3 regions of the Rhizobium sp. NZLR1b genome follow, and region 3 is predicted to be linked to each of the others. Evidence: predicted binding sites of a transcription regulator. Region 3 holds the regulator's gene; each other region holds the start of a gene.
The links. The regulator PhoB, encoded in region 3, activates phosphate uptake and scavenging genes when phosphate is short. The targets are predictions, from matches to a motif close to TGTCATNNANCTGTCAT.
Positions count from the first base shown of each region.

Region 1: a site for PhoB is predicted at 3,667-3,683, ahead of phnF (phosphonate metabolism transcriptional regulator PhnF). Genes of this name have one in related genera too.
Region 2: a site for PhoB is predicted at 5,920-5,936, ahead of HJB84_RS23570 (UDP-2,3-diacylglucosamine diphosphatase). Genes of this name have one in related genera too.

Region 1 is NZ_JABDWC010000011.1:116,355-124,406, reverse strand. It holds gene HJB84_RS17690 (ABC transporter ATP-binding protein) at 1-1,364, shown strand, start outside; gene dapB (4-hydroxy-tetrahydrodipicolinate reductase) at 1,380-2,204, shown strand; gene HJB84_RS17680 (2,3-bisphosphoglycerate-dependent phosphoglycerate mutase) at 2,226-2,861, shown strand; gene phnF (phosphonate metabolism transcriptional regulator PhnF) at 2,906-3,643, opposite strand; gene phnG (phosphonate C-P lyase system protein PhnG) at 3,752-4,228, shown strand; gene phnH (phosphonate C-P lyase system protein PhnH) at 4,228-4,836, shown strand; gene HJB84_RS17660 (carbon-phosphorus lyase complex subunit PhnI) at 4,841-5,947, shown strand; gene HJB84_RS17655 (alpha-D-ribose 1-methylphosphonate 5-phosphate C-P-lyase PhnJ) at 5,944-6,819, shown strand; gene phnK (phosphonate C-P lyase system protein PhnK) at 6,816-7,592, shown strand; gene phnL (phosphonate C-P lyase system protein PhnL) at 7,673-8,052, shown strand, end outside.
Region 2 is NZ_JABDWC010000019.1:12,374-20,425, reverse strand. It holds gene HJB84_RS23595 (MlaD family protein) at 1-573, opposite strand, end outside; gene HJB84_RS23590 (ABC transporter ATP-binding protein) at 583-1,425, opposite strand; gene HJB84_RS23585 (ABC transporter permease) at 1,427-2,596, opposite strand; gene dgcA (N-acetyl-D-Glu racemase DgcA) at 2,695-3,678, shown strand; gene HJB84_RS23575 (MFS transporter) at 3,630-4,847, opposite strand; gene HJB84_RS23570 (UDP-2,3-diacylglucosamine diphosphatase) at 5,046-5,888, opposite strand; gene HJB84_RS23565 (histidine phosphatase family protein) at 6,032-6,781, shown strand; gene HJB84_RS23560 (efflux RND transporter permease subunit) at 6,875-8,052, opposite strand, start outside.
Region 3 is NZ_JABDWC010000007.1:272,207-280,258, forward strand. It holds gene HJB84_RS13500 (O-succinylhomoserine sulfhydrylase) at 1-349, shown strand, start outside; gene apaG (Co2+/Mg2+ efflux protein ApaG) at 615-1,007, shown strand; gene HJB84_RS13510 (Hsp33 family molecular chaperone) at 1,153-2,145, opposite strand; gene argF (ornithine carbamoyltransferase) at 2,234-3,148, opposite strand; gene HJB84_RS13520 (aspartate aminotransferase family protein) at 3,186-4,385, opposite strand; gene HJB84_RS13525 (GcrA family cell cycle regulator) at 4,809-5,342, shown strand; gene phoB (phosphate regulon transcriptional regulator PhoB) at 5,516-6,199, opposite strand; gene phoU (phosphate signaling complex protein PhoU) at 6,332-7,045, opposite strand; gene pstB (phosphate ABC transporter ATP-binding protein PstB) at 7,090-7,905, opposite strand; gene pstA (phosphate ABC transporter permease PstA) at 7,921-8,052, opposite strand, start outside.

The DNA of each region.
Region 1 (8,052 bases), on a different contig from region 3:
GCATCCGCGACGTGCTCAACTTGACGATCACCTCGACGGTGCGCGACCTGCTGACCTTCATTTCGCTGCTGGCCGTGATGATCCTCCAGGATCCGTTGCTCAGCCTTGCGGTGTTCATCATGGCCCCGCCGCTGCTTTATGCGCTGCGTTATGTTTCCAAGCGGCTGCGCTCGGCGACGCGCGAAGCCGTGCATTTGAACAGCCACGTTCTCGGCGCCATGCAGGAGACGATCCAGGGCATCGCCATCGTGAAAGCCTTCACGATGGAAGACGAACTGGAACGCAAGGTCACCAAGCTCATCAAGGGTGCCGAAAACAGGGCGAACCGGATTGCCCGGCTTTCCGAACGCACGTCTCCGCTGACAGAAAGTTTCGCGGGCTTTGCCGTCGCCAGCGTGCTGGCCTATGCCGCCTACCGCTCAATCTACTACAATGTGCCGCCCGGCGCCTTTTTCTCTTTCGTCACGGCGCTGCTGCTTGCCTATGACCCGGCCCGCCGGCTTGCCCGCCTGCAGGTGCAGATGGAGCGTGCCGTCGTCAATGCGCGGATGATCTATGAATTGCTCGACATGGAGCCGCGCCAGCGCGACCTGCCGGATGCCCAGCCGCTGACGGTGACGCAAGCCAGGATCGAATTCCGCAACGTTTCCTTCGGCTATGGCAGTGAGAGCGTGTTGAGCGGTGTGAGCTTCATCGCCGAGGGCGGCGCGACCACGGCGCTGGTCGGCCCTTCGGGGGCCGGCAAATCCACCGTCATCAACCTCATTCCGCGCTTCTACGATCCGCGCGAGGGCGAAATCCTGATCGACGGACAGGACATCGCCCACATCACCAAGAAGTCGCTGCGCCAGCAGCTCGCCTATGTCTCGCAGCAGCCCTACCTGTTCGAGGGCACGATCCGCGACAATATCCGCTATGGCCGGCCGGAAGCGACCGATGCCGAGGTGGAAGAAGCGGCCCGGCTTGCCTATGCGCATGATTTCATCTCAGCCCAGCCGCAGGGTTACGAGACGCCGGTCGGCGAAAACGGCGTGACGCTTTCCGGCGGCCAGCGCCAACGGCTGTCGATTGCGCGTGCCCTGGTGCGCAATGCGCCGATCCTGCTTCTCGACGAGGCGACCTCAGCCCTCGACACCGAATCCGAAGCGGCCGTGCAGAAGGCGCTCGACGAGGCGATGACCGGCCGTACCGTCGTCGTCATCGCCCACCGGCTTTCGACCGTGGTGCGCGCCGACAAGATCGTCGTCATGCAGCAGGGCCGCGTCGTCGAGGAAGGCAATCACGAGACGCTTGCGAAGGTCCGCGACGGTCTTTACGCTCGCCTCAACAATCTGCAGAGGCCTTCGGCCTCAGATTCAAACTGACCTGGTGAGCCTGACATGAGCGATGCTGCGATGAAACTGGTGGTGGTTGGCGCAGCCGGGCGCATGGGGCAGACGCTGATCCGGCTCATCCATTCCATTGAGGGCGCCACACTCCATGCCGCAGTCGAGCGCAGCGGTTCGCCCTTTATCGGCAAGGATGCCGGCGAGATCGCCGGTCTCGGCCCGACCGGTGTCATTATCGGCGACGATCCGCTCAATGCCTTTCTGGATGCCGAAGGCGTGCTCGACTTCACCTCGCCTGCCGCAACAACGGAATTCTGCGGCCTCGCCGCTCAGGCCCGCATCGTCCATGTCGTCGGCACGACCGGCTGTTCGGCTGAAGACAATGCCAAGATCGCCGCCGCCGCCCGCCATGCCCGTATCGTCAAATCAGGCAATATGAGCCTCGGGGTCAATCTGCTCAGCGTGCTCGCCGAGCAGGCCGCGCGTGCGCTCGAGCCTGATGACTGGGATATCGAGATCCTGGAAATGCACCACAAGCACAAGGTGGATGCGCCTTCCGGCACCGCCCTTCTGTTCGGCGAGGCCGCAGCAAAGGGGCGCGGCATCGATCTTGCCGCAAAATCCGTGCGTGTGCGCGACGGCCATACCGGCGCCCGGCAAGCCGGCACGATCGGCTTTGCGACGCTGCGCGGCGGCTCCGTCATCGGCGAGCATTCGGTGCTGTTCGCCGGTGAAGGCGAAATCGTCACCCTGTCGCACAGCGCAGCCGACCGCTCGATCTTTGCGCGCGGCGCCATCAAGGCCGCACTCTGGGCGCGCGACAAGAAGCCGGGTCTCTATTCCATGCTCGACGTGCTCGGGCTTTCTTCTTCATAACGATATTGCGGAGGCAAATTCATGAGTGGTACCCTCGTCCTCGTTCGCCACGGCCAGAGCGACTGGAACCTGAAGAATCTCTTCACCGGCTGGAAGGATCCCGATCTGACGGCGCTCGGCATCGAGGAGGCCAATGCCGGCGGCAAGGCGCTTGCCGAATACGGGATCAAATTCGACGTCGCCTACACCTCGGTGTTGGTGCGCGCGCAGCACACGCTGAAGCTCATCCTCGACAAGGTCGGCCAGCCCGATCTGCCAACGATCCGCGACCAGGCGCTGAACGAGCGCGACTATGGCGATCTCTCCGGTCTCAACAAAGACGATGCTCGCGCCAAATGGGGCGAGGAACAGGTGCATATCTGGCGCCGCTCTTATGACGTGCCGCCGCCCGGGGGCGAGAGCCTGCGCGATACCGGCGCCCGCGTCTGGCCCTACTACCTCACAGAAATCCTGCCGCGCGTGCTCAACGGCGAGAAGGTGCTGGTTGCCGCACACGGCAATTCGCTGCGCTCGCTTGTCATGGTGCTCGACAAGCTCAGCAAAGAAGGCGTGCTTGCCCTCAATCTCGCGACCGGCGTTCCCATGGTCTACAAGCTGAAGGCGGATTCCACCGTCGCGTCGAAGGAAGTGCTCGGCGATATGTCCGGCGCACACTGAATTCTGACGTCCGTGCCAGCCGGAGTCGGCTGGCACCTCATGTCTCAATTCTCGATGGTGAACTGCACCCGGTCGGCTGCGAACCGGCTGATCGAATATTGCACCGGCACGCCATCGAGATCAGTGTTCATCGCCTTTGCGATCAGCAGGATCGCGCCGGGGGTGAGTTCGAGGTCGGCCATATCGGCTGCATTCGCATGGGCGGCCGTCACCTCGGTCGTTGCACGGACATAGTCCGACAGGCCGAGCTCGGCGAAAGCCTTGGTGATCGATTCGTGCTTGCGGTAGGCCTCGCCGATCCCGGCAAAACGCCCGGCAGGAAACCAGCTCGTCGCCTTTGAAACCGGCCGCCTGTCGGCATGGCGCAATGTTTCCAGCCGGATCACCTGCCCCCCTGGCTTGATATTCAGCCAGCGGGCGACCTCGGCGCTGGCCTCCTCCTTCACCTCGTCGAGCAGAAGGCCGCGCATCTCGCGCGCCTGATCGCCGATGCCGGCGGTAAATCGCGTGCGCCGGGTAATCGGGAAATTCAGCCGCTCCTTGCGCTCGATCAGCGTGCCGCGACCTTGTACCGCACGGACGATCCCTTCCTGCGCCAAGGCCGCCAAAGCGCTCCGCACCGTATGCCGGTTGACGCCGAATTGCAGCGCCAGGACCGTCTCCGGCGGCACCATTCCGGTCTCGTCATAGGTACCCGTGCTGATTGTCTCACGGATCCGGTCGGCGATCTGGCGCCAGAGCGCCACACCAGTCTGCCTTTGCACCTGCTTTAATCCTGGCATTCCGCCCCCGTTCCCACGTCCGATGTCACACGCTTGTCACCACATCGATTTAAGCGTAGGTATATCTTGTATGGTTGTCTATATCAATAGACATTTTAGGAAGCGATAATGATATCAGCGGATAGGACAGGCGCAACGCCACAGACGGCATCCGGGCGCAAACGCGCCGCCGATCTGCTGGCGCGCGCGGAACTGAGCGAACTCTCGGCGGTCTGGAACGCGTTGCCGGAAAAGCCCGCGGCACATCCGGTGCGCGGACCGGAGACCGGGTTGGTGATGGTCCGCGGCCGCATCGGCGGCGGCGGCGCTCCCTTCAATCTTGGCGAGGTCACAGTGACCCGGGCCACGGTCCGGCTCGTCTCCGGGGCGATCGGCCATGCCCAGGCGCTGGGCACCGACCGTGAGAAGGCCCGGCTGGCGGCGATCTTCGACGCGCTCTGGCAGGAGGAGGCGACGAAGGATTTTGTCGAACAGGCACTGCTTTTGCCCGTCGCCGAACGGATCGCCGATGCCGAACGCCGCAAGGCGGACGAGACGGCAGCGACCCGCGTCGATTTCTTCACCATGGTGCGGGGAGACAACTGATGGGGCTGAAGACAGAAGCCCTCACAGGTGGCTTTGCCGACCCGGTCTTCCACGCCCAGAGCGTCTTCAAGATGCTGATGGACGGCATGGCTCGCCCCGGCACGATCCAGACCGTCCGGCCCGATGTCGCGCCGCCTGTGCCGTTCGGTATTGGCGCCGGCACGATCGCGCTGACGCTTTGCGACCACGACACGCCTGTCTGGCTGTCCCAGGGACTGGCGAAATCGGCCGTGCCGGAGTGGCTCGGCTTCCACACCGGCGCGCCGCTGACCGGTGAAAAGGCTGAGGCCCGCTTCGCCTTCACGGAGGCCGGCACCGCGCTTTGCTCCTTCGGCCTGTTTGCATCGGGCACGCAGGAATATCCCGACCGCTCGACGACTGTTGTCATCGAGCTCGCCGATCTCGAGGGTGGACGCAGGCTGGCGCTGATGGGGCCCGGTATCCAGACTGTGACGGAAATCGCGCCTGTCGGGCTGCCGGAGACCTTCCTGCGGCTCTGGACCGAGAACCGCGCGCTCTTCCCGCGCGGCATCGACGTCGTGCTGACGTCGGCCGAGCGTTTCCTCTGCCTGCCGCGCACCACCAAGATCACAGCAACGGAGATCTGAGCTCATGTATGTTGCCGTCAAGGGTGGCGAGGCCGCCATCGCCAATGCCCACCGCCTACTGGCCGACCGCCGCCGCGGCGACCGTTCGTTGCCCGCGATCGGCATCGAACAGATCGTGGCGCAGCTGGCGCTCGCCGTCGACCGGGTGATGGCCGAGGCCTCGCTTTTCGACCGCACACTCGCAGCGCTTGCCGTCCGCCAGTCGCGCGGCGACATGATCGAGGCGATCTTCCTGCTGCGCGCCTACCGCACGACGCTGCCGCGTTTCGGCTATTCCAAGCCGCTTGACACGGCTGATATGACGATCGAACGCCGCATCTCGGCGACCTACAAGGATCTGCCGGGCGGCCAGCTTCTTGGGCCCACCTTCGATTATACCCACCGGCTGCTCGATCCGTCGCTGCTTTCCGACGAGGCGGTCGAGACGCCTGCCCAGCGCACAGCCGAGACCGGCCGCGTCATGCGCGTCTCCGAGATCCTCGGCGAGGAGGGGCTGATCGAGGCCGACGGCGACATGCCTGAGGATCACGAGATCGGCGACCTGACCCGCGAGCCGATGGAATTTCCGATGACCCGCGATCTGCGCCTGCAGGCGCTCGCCCGCGGCGACGAAGGTTTTCTGCTGGCGCTCGGTTATTCCACCCAGCGCGGCTACGGCCGCAACCACCCCTTCACCGGCGAGATCCGTATCGGCGAGGTCGAGGTGGAATTCGACGTGCCGGAACTCGGTTTTGCCGTCTCGCTGGGCACGATCCAGATCACCGAGTGCCAGATGGTCAACCAGTTCAAGGGTTCGGCGAAGGCACCCCCGCAATTTACCCGCGGCTACGGCCTGGTCTTCGGCCAGAGCGAGCGCAAGGCGATGGCGATGTCGCTGGTCGACAGGGCGCTTCGTGCCGAAGAGCTCGGCGAGGATATCACCGCCCCGGCACAGGACGAGGAATTCGTCATCTCGCACTCCGACAACGTCCAGGCGACCGGCTTCGTCGAGCACCTGAAGCTTCCGCATTATGTGGACTTCCAGGCCGAACTCGATCTCGTCCGCCGCATGCGTCGCGAATTCGAAGCCGCCCGCAACGCTGGCGAAGACATGAAGGAGGCCGCCGAATGAGCGATCTGGCCAGCTACAACTTCGCCTATCTCGACGAACAGACCAAACGGATGATCCGCCGCGCCATCCTGAAAGCGATCGCCATTCCCGGCTATCAGGTGCCTTTCGCTTCGCGCGAAATGCCGATGCCTTACGGCTGGGGCACCGGTGGCGTGCAGGTGACGGCCTCGATCATCGGACCGGATGACGTGCTGAAGGTCATCGACCAGGGTGCCGACGACACGACCAACGCCGTTTCCATTCGCGCTTTTTTCCAGAAGGTCGCCAATGTCGCGGTGACGACGCGCACAGGCGAGGCGACGATCATCCAGACGCGCCACCGCATTCCGGAAGAGAAGCTCGGGCCCGGCCAGGTGCTCGTTTACCAGGTGCCTATCCCCGAGCCGCTGCGTTTCCTCGAACCGCGCGAGACCGAGACGCGCAAGATGCATGCTCTCGAGGAATACGGCCTGATGCATGTGAAGCTCTACGAGGATATCGCCCATAACGGCCGCATCTCCAAGACCTATGCCTATCCGGTGAAGGTACACGGCCGTTACGTCATGGACCCGTCGCCGACGCCGAAATTCGACAATCCGAAGATGCATATGTCGGACGCGCTGCAGCTTTTCGGCGCGGGACGCGAGAAGCGCATCTATGCGGTTCCGCCCTATACCGACGTCGTCAGCCTGGATTTCGATGACTATCCCTTCGACATCCAGCGCTTCGACAAGCCCTGCGCCCTTTGCGGTGCCGAGGATGTCTATCTGGACGAGGTGGTTCTCGACGACAAGGGCGGGCGCATGTTCGTCTGCTCCGACACCGATCACTGCGAAGACCGCCGCGCCCATGGGCATGCCGGCGAGATGTTGGCCCGGGAGGCTGCAGAATGAGCGATATCCCGCTTCTCAAAGTCCATGACGTTTCGAAATTTTACGGCAACCGGATCGGCTGCCGCGACGTCTCCTTCGATCTCTGGCCGGGCGAAGTGCTCGCCATCGTCGGCGAGTCCGGCTCCGGCAAGACGACACTGCTGAACTGCCTCTCCACCCGGCTGCTGCCGAGCACTGGCAGCGTCGAATACCACATGCGCGACGGCAGCTACCGCGACCTCTACCGCATGAACGAGGCCGAGCGGCGTTTCCTGATGCGCACCGACTGGGGCTTCGTGCACCAGAATCCGGCCGACGGCCTGCGCATGACCGTCTCCGCCGGCGCCAATGTCGGCGAACGGCTGATGGCGATCGGCGACCGGCACTATGGCACGATCCGCGCTTCGGCGATCGATTGGCTGGAGCGCGTCGAGATCGACGCCGACCGCATCGACGACCAGCCGCGCGCCTTTTCCGGCGGCATGCGCCAGCGCCTGCAGATCGCCCGCAACCTCGTCACCGGCCCGCGCCTCGTCTTCATGGACGAACCCACGGGCGGCCTCGACGTCTCGGTGCAGGCACGCCTGCTCGATCTGGTGCGCGGCCTCGTTAACGATCTCGGCCTGTCGGCGATCATCGTCACCCACGATCTCGCCGTCGCCCGCCTGCTCTCACACCGGATGATGGTGATGAAGGACGGCTACGTCATCGAACACGGGCTCACCGACCGGGTGCTCGACGACCCGCGCGAACCCTACACGCAACTGCTCGTCTCCTCGATCCTGCAGGTCTGAGCAATTCAAGACTTTACAGCGTCCTTGCGCGTCTTTTCAGGGCCCGGCGCTGTAAATCCGAAACCAGGAAAGAAGACATCATGCCAACGCCCCTCGTCGTTTCCGAAGTCTCGAAAAGCTTCACCATGCACCTGCGCGACGGCATCAGGCTGCCCGTCGTTTCCAATGTCGCCTTCTCGGTCGCCTCAGGCGAATGCGTCGTGCTCGGCGGCCCATCGGGCGTCGGCAAGAGCTCGCTGCTCAAGATGATCTACGGCAATTATGCCGTCGACACTGGCCAGATCCTCATACGCCACGACGGGCGCATCGTCGACCTCGCCGCCGCCGATCCGCGCACCGTGCTCAACGTGCGGCGCCACACGCTCGGCTATGTCAGCCAGTTCCTGCGCACAGTACCGCGCGTCGCGGCGGTCGATGTGGTTGCCGAACCGCTTGTGGAGCGCGGCGAAGACGCCGCCAC
Region 2 (8,052 bases), on a different contig from region 3:
CTTGGCAAGCGCATCCGAGAACGTCTCGGCATTCTTGAACGTCTGGGTCAGTGGCGCGCGTGAATCCTCGATGAAACCCTGAAGTTCACCGACCGCATCATTGGCGCGATCGAGGATCTTGTCGGCGGTCGCCAAAAGATTGGTGACGCTCGACTGGTCGGCGACGATGACAGCGCGTTTGCCGTTGTCGAGCGCATGTTGGAGGATGCTTTCCTCGCCCTTGCGGCCACCTGAAAGTTCGATATAGGCAGCCCCGGTCAAGCCCTGGATTTCAAGGGCGGCTTTGGTGGAAGGGTAGATCGGCGCATCGGTGCGCACCTGGGTGAAAGCCAGCGAATATTGCGGATCGTCGGCATCGATCGACAGTGTCTGCACCGAGCCGATCTGAATGCCGTTGAAGCGCACCGGCGAGCCGACGCTGAGGCCGTTGGCCGAACCCGGAATACGCACGATCAGCTCGGTCATCGGGCCACCACGGCCATATTCGGCCATCCAGTAGACGAAGCCGAAGGCCGCCGCGATTACCAGCACCGTGAAAAAACCGACAATCGTATAATTGGCTTTGGTTTCCATCTTATCCGGTCACTTCCCGCTGCTGCCGTGCCGCGCGCCATCATCCTGCGGCACGATCGAGCGCGCCCGCTTACCCTTGAAATAGGCTTGCACCCACGGATCGTCGTAGGCCAGCATGTCGTTGATCGTGCCTTCCACCATTACCCGTTTCTTTCCGAGCACGGCAATACGGTCGCAGACCGAAAACAGGCTGTCGAGATCATGCGTTACCATATAGACGGTCAGTCCCAGACTATCGCGCAGGTTGGCGATCAGTTCATCGAATTCGGCGGCGCCGATCGGGTCGAGACCCGAGGTCGGTTCATCCAGGAAGACGAGTTCAGGATCAAGCGAGAGTGCACGGGCAAGGGCGGCGCGCTTGATCATGCCGCCTGACAGTTCGGACGGGTATTTGTCGGCGGCATCGGCTGCGAGCCCGACCATGCGGATCTTCAGATGCGCCAGTTCGTCCATCAGCGAGCGCGGCAGGTCGAGATATTCGCGCATCGGCACCTGGATGTTTTCCTTGACCGTCAGCGACGAAAACAGGGCCCCCTGCTGGAACAGCACGCCAAGCCGCATGTCGAGCGCGTTGCGCTGCGGTTCGTCGAGTTCGTCGAAATCCTGGCCGAGGATCTTGATCGTGCCGGAGCGGCGCGGCAATAGCCTCAGCACCGTGCGCATCAGCACCGATTTTCCGGTGCCCGACGCGCCAACGAAGCCGAGGATTTCGCCGCGATAGATGTCGAGGTTGAGATTGTCGAGCACCACCTTGGAGCCGAAGGCGACGGTGACGTCGCGCGCCGAGAGCACGATGTCGCTCTCGTTTCTGTCTTCCGTATCGATTGGTTTTTCGTCCACGCGATTCGCCATGCTAGAAGTCGATCGCTGCATAGAACATCGCAAAAAGCCCGTCCATCAGGATGACGACGAAAATCGCCTTCACCACCGCGGCCGTCACATGCTGGCCGAGCGATTCCGCGCTGCCGCCGACCTTCAGCCCTTCGACGGCGGCGACGATGCCAATGACCAGCGCCATGAACGGCGCCTTGATCATGCCTGAGAGCACCGTGGACAGCGTCACCGCCTCGTGCAGGCGCGACAGGAAGTTGGCGAAGGTGATGCCGGAATAGCCCCAGGCGACGGCGGCCGCACCACCGAGCGAGGCGAAATTTGCCAGCACCGTCAAAAGCGGCAGCGCGATGGTCAGCGCCACCAGTCGCGGGAAGATCAGTACGCCGATCGGGTTGAGCCCCATCACCTTCAGCGCGTCGATCTCCTCGCGCATCTTCATCGAGCCGATCTCGGCGGTGATCGCGCTGCCCGAACGGCCGGCGATCATGATCGAGGTCAACAGCACGCCGATTTCGCGCAATTGCAGGATGCCGACGAGATCGACGACGAAGACCTCGGCACCGAAGTAGCGCAGCTGGAAGGCGCCCTGCTGGGCAATGATCGCCCCGATCAGAAACGACATCAGAAGGATGATCGGAACGGCGCGAACGCCCATATTGTCGATTTGGTTGATGATCGAGGCCGGCGAAACGCCGCTGCCGCGGCCGAACTTCATCTGTGCGCCGCGCACCGCCGAGCCGAGAATATACATGGCGGCGGCGAAATTGTCCCAGACGTCGTAGGCCATCTTACCGACCGGCGCGAAGATGCGCCCAGCAAGCGACACCTTCTCCTTCAACTCCGGCTCCGGTTTGGCCGACTCCTCGGAGAACATCGCCAGCATTTCGTCGATATGCTGATTGGTGCCTTCGAAGCGGACCGTCCGTCCGGCCGCCTCCTCTTCCTTCTTCAGCCGGCACAGCAGCCAGATCCCGGCGGTATCGATATCCGTAATGTCGGAAAGATCGACCGTCAGGTCACCGGCCTTCTGGTGCAGCAGCTTCTCGAAGTCACGCAGCACGAAATGCACATAGGCACTACGCCAGCTGCCTCTGAGACGCACATGCTGCCCCGAGCCATCGGACTGGTCGTCCACGTCAAGTGAGGCAACGTTGCGATTCTCGGCGTTCAAGATACTTATGTCTTTCAAGGCTCACGGCGACATTACCGACTCGGCGGATCGTTCGCCGCCCGGCGCGTCAATATACAGAAGCAACGTGCGAATTCCATGCTCACAGGACAGCAATAATGCCGCGCACCCTCGATATCCAGATGAATTCATTTCCGATTGCTGGGACCTTCACCATCTCGCGCGGCGCAAAGACCGAGGCCGAGGTGATTACCTGCACGCTCTCCGAAGACGGTGTACAGGGGCTTGGCGAATGCGTGCCCTATCGCCGCTACGGTGAGACCATGGAGAGCGTTTTTGCCCAGATCGAGGCGGCGCGTCCGCTGATCGAGGCCGGGATCTCCCGCCGCGACCTCTTGTCCGCCATGCCGCCGGGCGCTGCCCGCAACGCCGTCGATTGCGCCCTCTGGGACCTGGAAGCGAAACAAACGGGTGAAAGCGTCGCGGCCCGTCTCGGCCTTGCCGATCTGAAGCCGCTCACCACCGCTTACACCATCTCGCTCGGTGAGCCGGAGGTGATGGCCGCAAAGGCTCGCGAACATGCAGGCCGCGCGCTGCTCAAGGTCAAGGTCGGAACCGGCGACGATGAAAGCCGTATCCGCGCCGTCCGCGCGGCCGCACCCGATGCCGCCATCATCCTTGACGCCAATGAAGGCTGGCCGGAAGCCGTGCTCGAACGACATCTCAACATCGCGGCGCAAGCGGGTGTGGCTCTCGTCGAGCAGCCGCTGCCGGCCGGCCGCGACGCTCTGCTTGCCGAAATCCGTCGCCCGCTTCTCGTCTGCGCCGACGAAAGTGTCCACCACACCGGCGATCTCGCAAGCCTTGCAGACCGCTATGATGCGATTAACATCAAGCTCGACAAGACGGGAGGCCTGACGGAGGCCCTGGCGATGAAGGTCGAGGCAGAACGGCTCGGTTTCAGCATCATGATCGGCTGCATGGTCGGCACCTCGCTTGCCATGGCGCCGGCCGTGCTGCTCGCCCAGAATGCCGATTTCGTCGATCTCGACGGTCCGCTGCTGCTTGCCCGCGATCGCGAACCCGGCCTGCGCTACGCCGCTTCCCTGGTCTTTCCGCCTGAAAGCACGCTTTGGGGCTGAAGGTAGTAAGCTGAGATGACGAGGCCGAGACCGGAGAACGCGACGAGCGCCATGACGTAATAGCTGACGACGCCGAGCCAGGCATAGAGATAACCCGACGCCAGCGTCATCAGCGCCATTGCCATGCCGACATAGAAGAAGTAGGCGCCTTGCGCCGAGGATTCCTGCGTCTCCTGCACCGTCGCCATGATCCGCCGCTGCACCCCGGTATGCACGAAGGCATAGGTGAAGCCGTGGAAACATTGCAGCAGGAAAAAACCGGCAAAGCCGGTATTCATCGGAAACAGTATCCAGCGGCAGACGCTGACCGCGCAGCCGAAGCGGATCAGGGTCCAGGCGTCGAAGCGCCGGTTGAGACGCTTCGACAGGAAGAACACCGTCACTTCGGAAGCGACGCCGACGCTCCAGAGCAGGCCGACCTCAGTGCCGGAAAAGCCGAGATGATGCCAGTAGATCGATGAAAAGGCGTTGAGCACCGCATGGCTCGACTGCTGAATGGCGACACCGATCAGCAGCAGCAGCAAGTGCGGCTCGCGCAACCCGCTGCCGGTGGCGGCCGGAATGTTGATCGGCTGGCCACGCCGACGCGTCGGCCCGATGCGCGGGCAGAAGATCGCCATGACCACGGTCATGGCAAAGCCGAACACCATGATATCAAGCACCATCCCGCCGCCCCACCGGCTGATTAGCTGGCCACCGACCAGCGTCGAGACGATGAAGGCAATCGAACCCCAGACGCGCATCGACCCGTAATCGAGGCCCCAGCGGCGCACGCCCGAGATGACGATCGATTCGACGACGGGCACATAGGGCGCGAAAGTGGCGCCCTGCAGTGCATAGACGATCGTCACCGGCCAGAAGGTCGTCGTCCAGAAGAGCGCGATCGCCGTCAGCAGCGACAGGCTGCCCGACCAGAGCAGCACGTCGGCGCGCTCCTTCAAACGGTCGGCGATCATGGCGACAACAGGCGCCACCAACACGCGAACCACCATCGGTATGGCAAGGATAACGCCGATCTCGTGGTCGCTGAAGCTGTGGGTTGCGAGCCACATCGGAAAGAACGGCAGAACGATGCCGTTGACGAGCAATGGCGCGCAATAGGAAAGCGCGCTGAGCAGCCGGAAGCGCGGAGGCGCTCCCTCACTCGGGGAATGTTGAGCGGGAATCATCGGTGGACCTGAAGGAAACTGATCGTTGTCCTAACACACCACCCTGGAGGCGACCATTGCGAGAAATAGCCCTACTGAAACGTTTTAGAAAATAAATAGTGCCTGTCGCCTGACGGTAACGGCTAAACTCCTGGAGCGCGCGGCGCTGATACGCCGGCCCCAAAAATCAGACGGCCCTCAAATCAGGCGCCCCCCAAATCACGCGGCCTGCGGGGCGAACTCGCCCTGGTCATGCATTTCGATGGCGGCAAGCGCCGGCACACTGCTGGCAAGCGCCCGCCAGGTGATCAGTTCGAACGTGCCGTCGTCGTGCTCGGCCACCGCCGTGCAGCTTTCCACCCAATCGCCCGTATTGATGTAGCGGATGCCGTCCATGTCCTGGATGATGGCATGATGGATGTGTCCGCAGATCACGCCGTCGGCGCCGCTTTTGCGGGCTTCCTCTGTCACGACGCGCTCGAACTCACCGATGAAGTTGACGGCATGCTTGACCTGCAGCTTCGCCCAGGCCGAGAACGACCAGTAAGGCATGCCGAGGCGTCGGCGCACTGCCGCCAGGAGGATGTTGATGCGGATCGCAGTATCGTAGGCCCAGTCGCCGAGATAGGCGAGCAGGCGTGCGTTGCGGACGACCACATCGAACTCGTCGCCGTGCAAAATCAGGTATTTTTTGCCGTCGGCGCCATCATGCATCATGCGGTCGACGACCTCGATGCCGCCGAAATGCATTCCCGGGAAGTCGCGCAGGAATTCGTCGTGATTGCCGGGGATATAGACGACGCGTGTGCCCTTGCGGGCCTTGCGCAGCAGCTTCTGGACGACATCGTTGCAGACCTGCGGCCAGTACCAGCTGCGCTTCAGGCGCCAGCCGTCGACGATGTCGCCGACGAGCACGATCGTATCGGCCTCGTGGTGGCGCAGGAAATCCAAAAGGAAATCGGCCTTCGCGGCCTTCGAGCCGAGATGGACATCGGAAATGAAGAGCGTTCGGAAATGTCTGGGTTCCATCATGTCTATCACGAGCTGTCGCTCATGCCCCATCTTTCATCTAGCCTTCCAAAACCAGACTCGTGTTTCAGGAAGATGACAGACTGGGGAAAAGCCCTGCGCGCCGGCAATATTGCCCTCTCCATCGAGCGCGTTCATGATGAAGGCGACTCATATCCGACAATGCGGGATGGCTGATGCGTCTCTTTCTCGTTCGCCACGGCGAATCTCTCGGCAACCTCAATGAACAGGCCTATCGGCAATTCGGCGATCACAATGTGCCGCTGACCGAGTGGGGTCACCGCCAGGCGGTGGAAGCCGGCGGCGCGATCGCCTCCTATTTGAAGACACTGCCGGGCGCGGATTTCCGCAAGCTGCAGATCTGGTACTCGCCATTCCTCAGAACACGGCAAAGTAAGGATGCCTTGCTTACAGCCCTGCCGGAAAGCTATGTCGGCGAAATCCGGGAGGATTACCTGCTGCGCGAGCAGGATTTCGGTCTGTTCACCGAAATCTATGACCATGCCGAACAGAAGCAGAAATTTCCCGAGGAATTCGAAAAATGGGCGAGACTGCGCAGCAACAGCGGCAAGTTCTACGCGCGGCCGCCAGATGGCGAGAGCCGGGCGGATGTGGCCCAGCGTGTCCGCCTTTTCCTTCAGACCGTCATGCGCGACGCTGAAAATAGCAGCCACAACGTCGTGATCGTCGGCCATGGCGTCACCAACCGGGCGGTCGAAATGAATTTTCTGCACCGCCCCGTCGAATGGTTCGAGCGTTCCGACAATCCTGGAAATGCCGATATCACGTTGATCGAGGGGACGCGCTCGCAAGGATACGTGTCGACCCTGCTGCACCAGGCGGCCGACCGGCAGCCGGGACAGGAAAGTGAACTGCGCGATGCCTATGGCGCCGACGTGACGATCACGCCGAAGCCCGGTGGATAGGTTTCTGGCGGATTACACAAGGCAACCCGCCAACTCCTCACCTCAGGTTATTCGTCGCCTCGGGTGAACCTTCACCTCGGGTGACTGGTCACCCTATGTCGGCGACGTCACCGTTGCCGGTTCCTGCCCGGCCGGTGCCTCCTCGTTCACAGTCTCCGGCCGCTTCATCCTCAAGAGACGCAGCACGAAGACGAAGAAGACGGGAACGAAGAAGATCGCCAGCACCGTCGCCGAGACCATGCCGCCCAGCACGCCGGTGCCGATCGCATTCTGGCTGGCCGCACTTGGGCCGGTGGCGATTGCCAGCGGCACCACGCCCAATGTAAAGGCGAGCGAGGTCATGATGATCGGCCGGAAGCGCAGCCGAGCGCCTTCGATCGCGGCATCCATCAGCGATTTTCCCTCGGCAAAGCCGTCCTTGGCGAATTCGACGATCAGGATGGCGTTCTTCGCCGACAGACCGATGATCGCGATCAGGCCGACCTTGAAGTAGATGTCGTTGGACATGTCGCGGCTCATTACCGCGAGCACGCAGCCGATGACCCCAAGCGGCACGACCAGCATCACCGACAACGGGATCGACCAGCTCTCGTATAGCCCCGATAGCAGCAGGAAGACGAAAAGGATGCTGAGACCGAACAGGAACGGCGCCTGCGATCCCGATTTGAGCTCCTCCAGCGACTGGCCGGTCCATTCGAAGCCGAAGCCGTCGGGAAGCTCGGAGGCCAGCCGTTCCATTTCGGTAATCGCCGCGCCCGATGAATATCCCGGCGCCGGAGCGCCCGAAATGCGAACAGAGGGATAGCCGTTGTAACCGACGATCTGCGCCGGCCCCTTCTGCCACTCGGCGACCGCGAAGGATGAGAGCGGCACCATGCCGCCGCTCGCATTGCGGACGTTGAGTTTCATCAGGTCTTCGGCCTGAAGCCTGCTCTTGTCCTGTGCCTGCACGATGACGCGCTGCATGCGGCCGGAATTCGGGAAGTCGTTGACGTAGCTCGAACCGAGATTGGCGGTGATCGTGCTGTTGATGTCGGCGAAGGCGACGCCGAAGGTATTGGCCTTTTCGCGATCGATGACGAGCACCAGCTGAGCCGAATCAGGCATGCCCTCCGGCCGGATACCGGCGATGATAGGGTTCTCAGATGCCTTGCCGAGCAGCATTCCTGCCGCCTCGGTCAGTGCCGCCTGGCCCTTTGCCCCGCGATCCTGAAGGCGGAAGGTGAAACCGTTGGTCGTGCCGAAGCCTTCGATCGGCGGCGGCGACAATG
Region 3 (8,052 bases):
CAAGGTCGCCAAGGTGATCTATCCCGGCCGCAAGGACCATCCGCAGGCCGATATCATCGCCAAGCAGATGACCGGCGGCTCGACCCTCGTCGCCTTCGAGCTGAAGGGCGGCAAGGAAGCCGCCTTCGCGCTGCAGAACGCGCTCGATATCATCAAGATTTCCAACAATCTCGGCGACAGCAAGAGCCTGATCACCCATCCGGCAACCACCACCCACAAGAACCTGTCGGAGGAGGCGCGCGCCGAACTCGGCATTTCCCCGGGTACGGTCCGCCTTTCGGCCGGCATCGAGGATACCGACGACCTGATCGAGGATTTCGCCAAGGCGCTTGCCAAGGTCTCGGCCTGATCCAGGGATATTGGCGGCCGGACCTCGCTTGGGGTTCGGCTCGCCAGACCTCACCGGCGTTCGGCTCGCCGGACCTCAGCAGGTTGAGGCCGGGGGAACAAGCTCGGTCGCGCCGGCGTTCGGAAGTGGAATTGACACCGACAATTAGGCTTAACGATCGAAACACTTCGATCACGACCGTTTTAGTGACGATCAACGTTCCGTTTCTTGACGGGCAGGGCCTCTTATAAGATACGGGTAACATATCTTGACTAAGGTGCAAGGCATGTATCGCGCCCTCACAAAAGATATCGAAGTCGTCGTCGAACCATTCTATCTGGAGGAGCAATCCGATCCGGACGACGATCGCTATGTCTGGGGCTATCGGATTGTCATCAGCAACAATTCCGGCATCGCCGTTCGCCTGGTCAATCGCTATTGGAATATCACCGACCAGAATGGACAGGTGGACGAGGTCACCGGTCCGGGCGTCGTCGGCGAACAGCCGCGGCTCAGCCCCGGCGACACCTACGAATATTCCTCCGGCTGCCCACTCGACACCCCCTCCGGGCTGATGTTCGGCCATTACCAGATGGAAACGGACGAAGGCGACACCTTCGATGTCGACATTCCCGCCTTCTCGCTGGATTCACCGGGGTTGTTGCGCGTGCTCAACTGAAGGCCGGCCCGAAATCATTTTGCCCGCTTGATAGATTGCCGACACCGGCCCCTCATCCGCCTGCCGGCACCGACCGGGGTCGAGACCGGTGGCTCGACCCCGGCAAGGGTTAGGGTGAGGGGCAGATATCAGGGGCCAACCGAGCCTATTCGGCCGGCTGAAGTTCGACCGGCTCGAAGCGATAGGTGGTCGAGCAGAATTCGCAGGTGACAGCGATCTCGCCATCTTCCTGGCTGGCCTCGATCTCCTCGGCAGAGAAGCCCTTCAGCACGCCCTTGATCTTGTCACGCGAACAGCTGCAGCGATCGAAGACGGCGCGCGGTTCGTAGACGCGCACGCCGCGCTCGTGGAACAGGCGGAACAGCAGCCGCTCGGTGCCAACCAGCGGATCGGTGAGTTCATCCGCATCGATGGTCTCGACCAGCGAACGCGCTTCGGCCCAGGAATCGTCCTCGCTATGCGGGCGGCTGCCGGTGTCGCCGTCGCCGCCGTGGAGATCCGGTTGACGCATGCGCTCCGGCGCTTCCGGCAGGAACTGGGCGACAAGGCCACCTGCCCGCCAGCGATGGCGTGGCTGGCCTTCATCGTCGCGATCGAAGAGTTCGGCCGCGGCCAGACGCACGCGCGTCGGGATCTGCTCCGACTGGCGGAAGTAGACGCCGGCAATGTCCTCGAGCGTGGTGCCGTCGAGCGCGACAATACCTTGGTAGGGCTGGCCGAACTTGCCCTGGTCGATGGTGAAGGCAAGCACGCCGTGGCCGAGCAATTGCTCCGGCTCGGTTTCGCCAGCTTCAATGGCCTTGTCGAGCAGCGCCTGGTCGAAACGGGCATAGGCACGGACATTTTCCGGCGTCGAAAAATCGGCAACGAGAAGATCGACCGGGCCGTCGCCCTTGGTCTGCACGGTGAACTTGCCGTCAAACTTCAGCGAGGTGCCGAGCAGCACCGTCAGCACGACGACTTCGGCGAGCAGCCGGGCGACAGGGGCCGGATAATGATGGCGCTCGAGGATCGCGTCGAGCATCGGGCCGAGCTGGACGGCGCGGCCGCGCACATCCAGCCCGTCCACCTGAAAGGGGACGACATGGTCATCGCCGGCGAAATCGAACTGGCCGAGGGCGGCTGCAGCTTCTGCCATGGATTCACTCCTAGTTTTCAAGCGAAAGGACAGGGTGCTCTTCGCTCGCGCGGCCACGCGTTTTTCGCACGCGGCGTCCGATTATGGTTCAGATCGCGCCCAGGCACCAAGCAAGAATCGACTTCTGCGCATGAAGACGGTTTTCCGCTTCATCGAAGACCACGGATTGCGGACCATCGATCACGTCGTCCGTCACTTCCTCACCGCGATGAGCGGGCAGGCAATGCATGAACAATGCATCATTGCCGGCCTTGGCCATCAAGGCCGCGTTGACCTGGTAAGGCTGAAAGACATTGTGACCCCGGGCCCGATGTTCCTGATTCATGGAGACCCAGGTATCGGTCACCACGCAATCGACGCCTTCGACCGCACGGTCGGCATCATGGCAGAGCATGATTTCGGCGCCCTCATTGCGGGCCCAGTTCAGATAGTGATCCTTAGGCTCCGAGCCAAGGGGCACCGCCATGTTCATGCGATAGCCGAAGCGGGCGGCGCCTTCGACCAGCGAATGCAGCACATTGTTGCCGTCGCCGGTCCAGGCGATGGTCTTTCCCTTGATCGGGCCGCGATGCTCTTCGAAGGTCATGATATCGGCCATGATCTGGCAGGGATGGGTGTCATCCGTCAGCGCGTTGATCACAGGCACGGTCGCATGTTCGGCAAGCTCCACCAGGCGCGAATGCTCGGTAGTGCGGATCATGATCGCATCGACATAACGCGACAGAACCTTGGCGGTGTCGCCGATCGTCTCGGCGCGGCCGAGCTGCATCTCGGTGCCGGACAGGAACAGCGTTTCGCCGCCGAGCTGGCGCATGCCGACATCGAAGGAGACGCGGGTGCGCGTCGACGGCTTCTCGAAGATCATCGCCAGCATCTTGCCGGCGAGCGGCTTGTCGCCCGTGCCGGCCTTGAAGGCCTGCTTGCGGGCGAGCGCATCGTTCATGATGGTTCTGAGATCGGCTGAGGTGACCGCGGAAAGATCGAGGAAATGTTTGGGAGCCATGTTCTTACCTGTGCTGCGCCCGAAGGCGGCAATCTCTTCAAGCCGTTTTCTTGACCTTCGCGGCGCGAATGCTCTCGGCGGCGCGCTCGATGCGGTCAAGGCCCTCTCGGGCTTCCTCGGCGGTGACGACGAGGGGCGGAAGAAGGCGGATGACGTTATCGCCGGCGGGTATGCCGAGCAGATGGGCGGCGCGGATCGCCTGCAGCAATTCGGCCGAGGGAATAGCAGCCTTGATGCCGAGCAACAGCCCCTCGCCTCTGATATCCTCGATCACATCGGGATAGCGATCCTTCAGCGAGGCGAGGCCCTGGCGGAAGACGAGTGCTACGTCGCGCACCTGCTGGAGGAAGCCATCGGCGAGGATGATGTCGAGCACGGCGCTGCCGACGGCCATGGCGAGCGGATTGCCGCCATAGGTCGAGCCATGCGTGCCGGCCTTCATGCCGGAGGCGGCCTCTGAAGTAGCAAGGCAGGCGCCGAGCGGGAACCCACCGCCGATGCCCTTGGCAACCGCCATGATGTCGGGCGTGACGCCCGACCATTCATGGGCAAAGAACCTGCCGGTGCGGCCAACGCCGGTCTGGACCTCGTCGAGGATCAACAGCAGGCCGTTTTCGTCGCAAATCTGGCGAAGCGCCTTCATGAATTCGGGGGTGGCAGGACGCACGCCGCCCTCGCCCTGCACCGGCTCGATGAGGATTGCCGCCGTCGCATCGGTGATCGCGGCGCGGACCGCTTCGATGTCGCCGAACGCCACCTGATCGAAACCCGGCGCCTTGGGGCCGAAGCCTTCGAGATATTTCTCCTGGCCACCGGCGGCGATTGTCGCGAGCGTCCGCCCATGGAAGGCGCCCTCGAAGGTGATGATATGGAAGCGCTCGGGATGGCCGTTGGAAAACTGATAACGGCGCGCCGTCTTGATCGCGCATTCGAGCGCTTCAGCACCCGAATTGGTGAAGAACACCTTGTCGGCGAAGGTGGCGTCGGTCAGCCGTTTGGCCAAACGCTCCTGGCCGGGGATCTCATAGATGTTGGAGAGGTGCCAGACCTTGTCGGCCTGCTCCTTCAGCGCGCCGACCACATGCGGATTGCCGTGGCCGACCGAGGTGACGGCAACACCGGCGCCGAAATCGAGATAACGTTCGCCGCTTTCGGTGATCAGCCACACGCCCTCGCCTCGCTCGAACCGCAGCGGGGCACGAGAGTAGGTGTCATAAAGCGGCGCGGCTTCAGCCATGGCGCGGTCTCCCGATCAGAGTTATCAAGCAACGGACTCCGGCTAAGAAAACCAGGCCCGAAAAATTAAAAATGCCGCCTTGCGGCGGCCAGCGGTACTATTTCCTTTTCGCGCTGCAATGTCAACAAAACTGCGCCCTTAGCGCATGCAGCAAGGTTGTACAGCGGTGTTTTCGACCTTCAACAGGCTTTATTGCAGAAATGACACGCTGGGGCAGCAAGTTGGGGAAAACTCCGAATTCGATTCATCCGGATTCATGCGACTCTTGTCACGGAGTCACGCTCACACTAGGTTAAAGTTCAATTACTAGACTGCATGCGGCGGAACTAGTCACCAAAATTGATCAAGCGTTTCTTGTTTCGGAGCTTCCGAGGCAACGGTGAGGGATTCTGCCATCACCAACGCAGAAGGTGGAGACAGGGCATGAACTGGACAGACGAGCGGGTCGAGAAACTCAAGAAGCTTTGGGCCGAAGGACTGAGCGCCAGCCAGATCGCGGCGCAACTTGGCGGTGTCAGCAGAAACGCTGTAATCGGCAAGGTGCACCGCCTGAGCCTTCCGGGCCGCGCCAAGGCCGGCGGCACGGCCGCCACGGCCCGAACGCCGAAACGCAATACATCGGCGCCGCGCGCGCCGAACTTCGCCTCTCGGATCACCACCCGCACCGTTACCCGCCAGCAGGGCGCAACGATGCTGAAGGAAGAGATCGAGATCGAAACGGTCGAGGAAATGGAATACGTGCCGAAAGGCAGCGTGGTCGTGCCGATCTCCCGCCGCCTCGGCCTGACGGAACTGACCGAACGCACTTGCAAGTGGCCGGTCGGCGATCCGCTGAAGGATGACTTCCACTTCTGCGGCTGCGAGTCCCCCGACAATTCACCCTATTGCGGCTATCACCAGAAACTCGCCTACCAGCCCGTCAACGAACGCCGCCGGGCGGCAGCGCGGGCGAGCTGAACGGGTGACATTGTCGACATGCAAAAACGGGCTGGAAGGCCCGTTTTTTTATGTGAGTACGTTGGGTGTGGCTGCCCCTCATCCGCCTGCCGGCACCGGGGTCGAGACGAGTGGCTCGACCCCGGTCGGGTTAGGGTGAGGGGCAGAGCTTGCTCGACTTTATCGGAAACCCCTCAGGCTTCCATCGAATAGCCGGCGCCGCGGACGGTGCGGATGACGTCTTGCATGTTGGAGAAGTTCAGCGCCTTGCGCAGGCGGCCGACATGGACGTCGACGGTGCGTTCGTCGACATAGATATCGTGGCCCCAGACGCCGTCGAGAAGCTGCGAGCGGGAGAAGACCCGGCTCGGCGACGACATCAGGAATTCCAGCAGGCGGAATTCGGTGGGGCCGAGGCGGACTTCGCGGCTTTTGCGATGGACGCGATGGGTTTCGCGGTCGAGTTCGATATCGCCGCATTTCAGCACCGTCGACAGCACCTCGGGACGGGCGCGGCGTAGCATCGCCTTGACGCGGGCAACGAGCTCCGGGGTCGAGAACGGCTTGACGACGTAATCGTCGGCCCCGGTCGACAGTCCGCGGACGCGCTCGCTCTCTTCGCCGCGCGCCGTCAGCATGATGATCGGCAGACGTTCGGTTTCCGGCCGCATGCGCAGGCGCCGGCAGAGTTCGATGCCGGAGACGCCGGGCAGCATCCAATCGAGGATGAGCAGGTCGGGCGTGCGCTCCTGAAGCCTGATTTCGGCTTCGTCGCCACGAAGGATAGTATCGACCTCGAAGCCTTCCGCTTCGAGATTGTAGCGAAGAAGCACGCTCAAGGCTTCCTCGTCTTCAACAACTGCAACTCTCGGGATCATGCCTGTCGGTCTCCTCGCGCATGTTCCTTAAACCGGGGTGATTTAAGCAATGCATCCTGCGCAAATTCAGAAAGGTGGCTGCGACCTCTTTGCGCGCCCGGATGGGCGCGCACGCAACGGCTAGTATGGGCTTTATTCCGTGACCGCGCCGACGGTGTTGGCGCTGTCGTCTTTCGGACGGTCACCTTCCGGCTGTGCGCCGGTCGCCATGTAGTAGATCGTCTCGGCGATGTTGGTGGCGTGGTCGCCGATGCGCTCGATGTTCTTGGCGCAGAAGAGCAGATGCGTGCAGCTGGTGATGTTGCGCGGATCTTCCATCATGTAGGTCAGCAGCTCGCGGAACAGCGAGGTGTACATCGCGTCGATCTCGTTGTCGCGTTCACGGATCGCATTGGCCTTGTCGGCGGAGCGCGTCGTGTAGACGTCGAGCACTTCCTTGAGCTGGACGAGCGCCAGCTCGGACAGATGCTCGAGACCGCGGGCGAGCTTGCGCGGAACGCCGGTGCTCTGCACGGCGATGACGCGCTTGGCGGTGTTCTTGCCGAGGTCGCCGACGCGTTCGAGATCGGCGGCGATGCGGATCGAACCCATGATTTCGCGCAGGTCCGAGGCCATCGGTTGACGGCGGGCGATGGTAACGATCGCCTTGTCGCCGATTTCTCGCTCGGCGTGATCGAGGATCACATCGTCGGAGATGACCTTCTGCGCCAGCGCGGTATCGCCGTTGACGAGCGCCCGGACGGCCTCGCTGACCATCTGCTCGGCCAGGCCGCCCATTTCGGAAATCCGCCTGGACAGGAACTTCAGATCATCATCATAGGCAGAAAAAATATGTGTCGATGCCATGGGGCTTTATCCTCGAATAACGGGAAGGCTTGGTGTCGCCAAAATCAACCGAAGCGACCCATGATGTAGTCCTGGGTGCGCGGATCGTCGGGATTGGTGAACATCTTGTCGGTGTCGTTCTCCTCGACGAGATTGCCGAGGTGGAACATGGCGGTGCGCTGCGAGACGCGCGCGGCCTGCTGCATGGAGTGGGTGACGATGACGATCGTGTAGTTCTCGCGCAGTTCGTGGATCAGTTCCTCGACCTTGGCGGTGGCGATCGGGTCGAGCGCCGAGCAGGGCTCGTCCATCAGGATGACTTCAGGGCTGACGGCGACGGCGCGGGCAATGCAGAGGCGCTGCTGCTGACCGCCGGACAGGCCGGTGCCGGATTCATGCACGCGGTCCTTGACCTCGTTCCAGAGGCCGGCACGCTGCAGGCTGGTCTCGACGATCTGGTCGAGATCGGCCTTCGACTTGGCAAGGCCATGGATGCGCGGGCCGTAGGAGACGTTTTCATAGATCGTCTTCGGGAACGGGTTCGGCTTCTGGAAGACCATGCCGACGCGGGCGCGAAGTTCGACGACGTCGATATCGGGATCATAGATATCGTCGGTATCAAGCGTGATCTTGCCGGTGACCCGGCAGCCGTCGATCGTGTCGTTCATGCGGTTTAGGCTCCGCAGGAAGGTCGACTTGCCGCAGCCGGACGGGCCGATCAGCGCGGTTACGGTGTTTTCGCGGATGTTCAGGTTCACATCGAAAAGCGCGCGCTTCTCGCCATAGTAAACCGAGACATCCTTGCCGATCATCTTATAAGGGACGTTGCTCATCTTCTGATCCAGCGCTTTTTCAACTGCAGCTTCCGTCAACATGTTCATGATGTGTAACTCCGTTTACCAGCGGCGCTCGAAGCGACGACGCAAGAGGATGGCGCCCATGTTCATGACGATCAGGAACAGGAGCAGGACGATGATGGCACCCGAAGTCCGCTCGACGAAGGCACGTTCGGCCTCGTTGGCCCACAT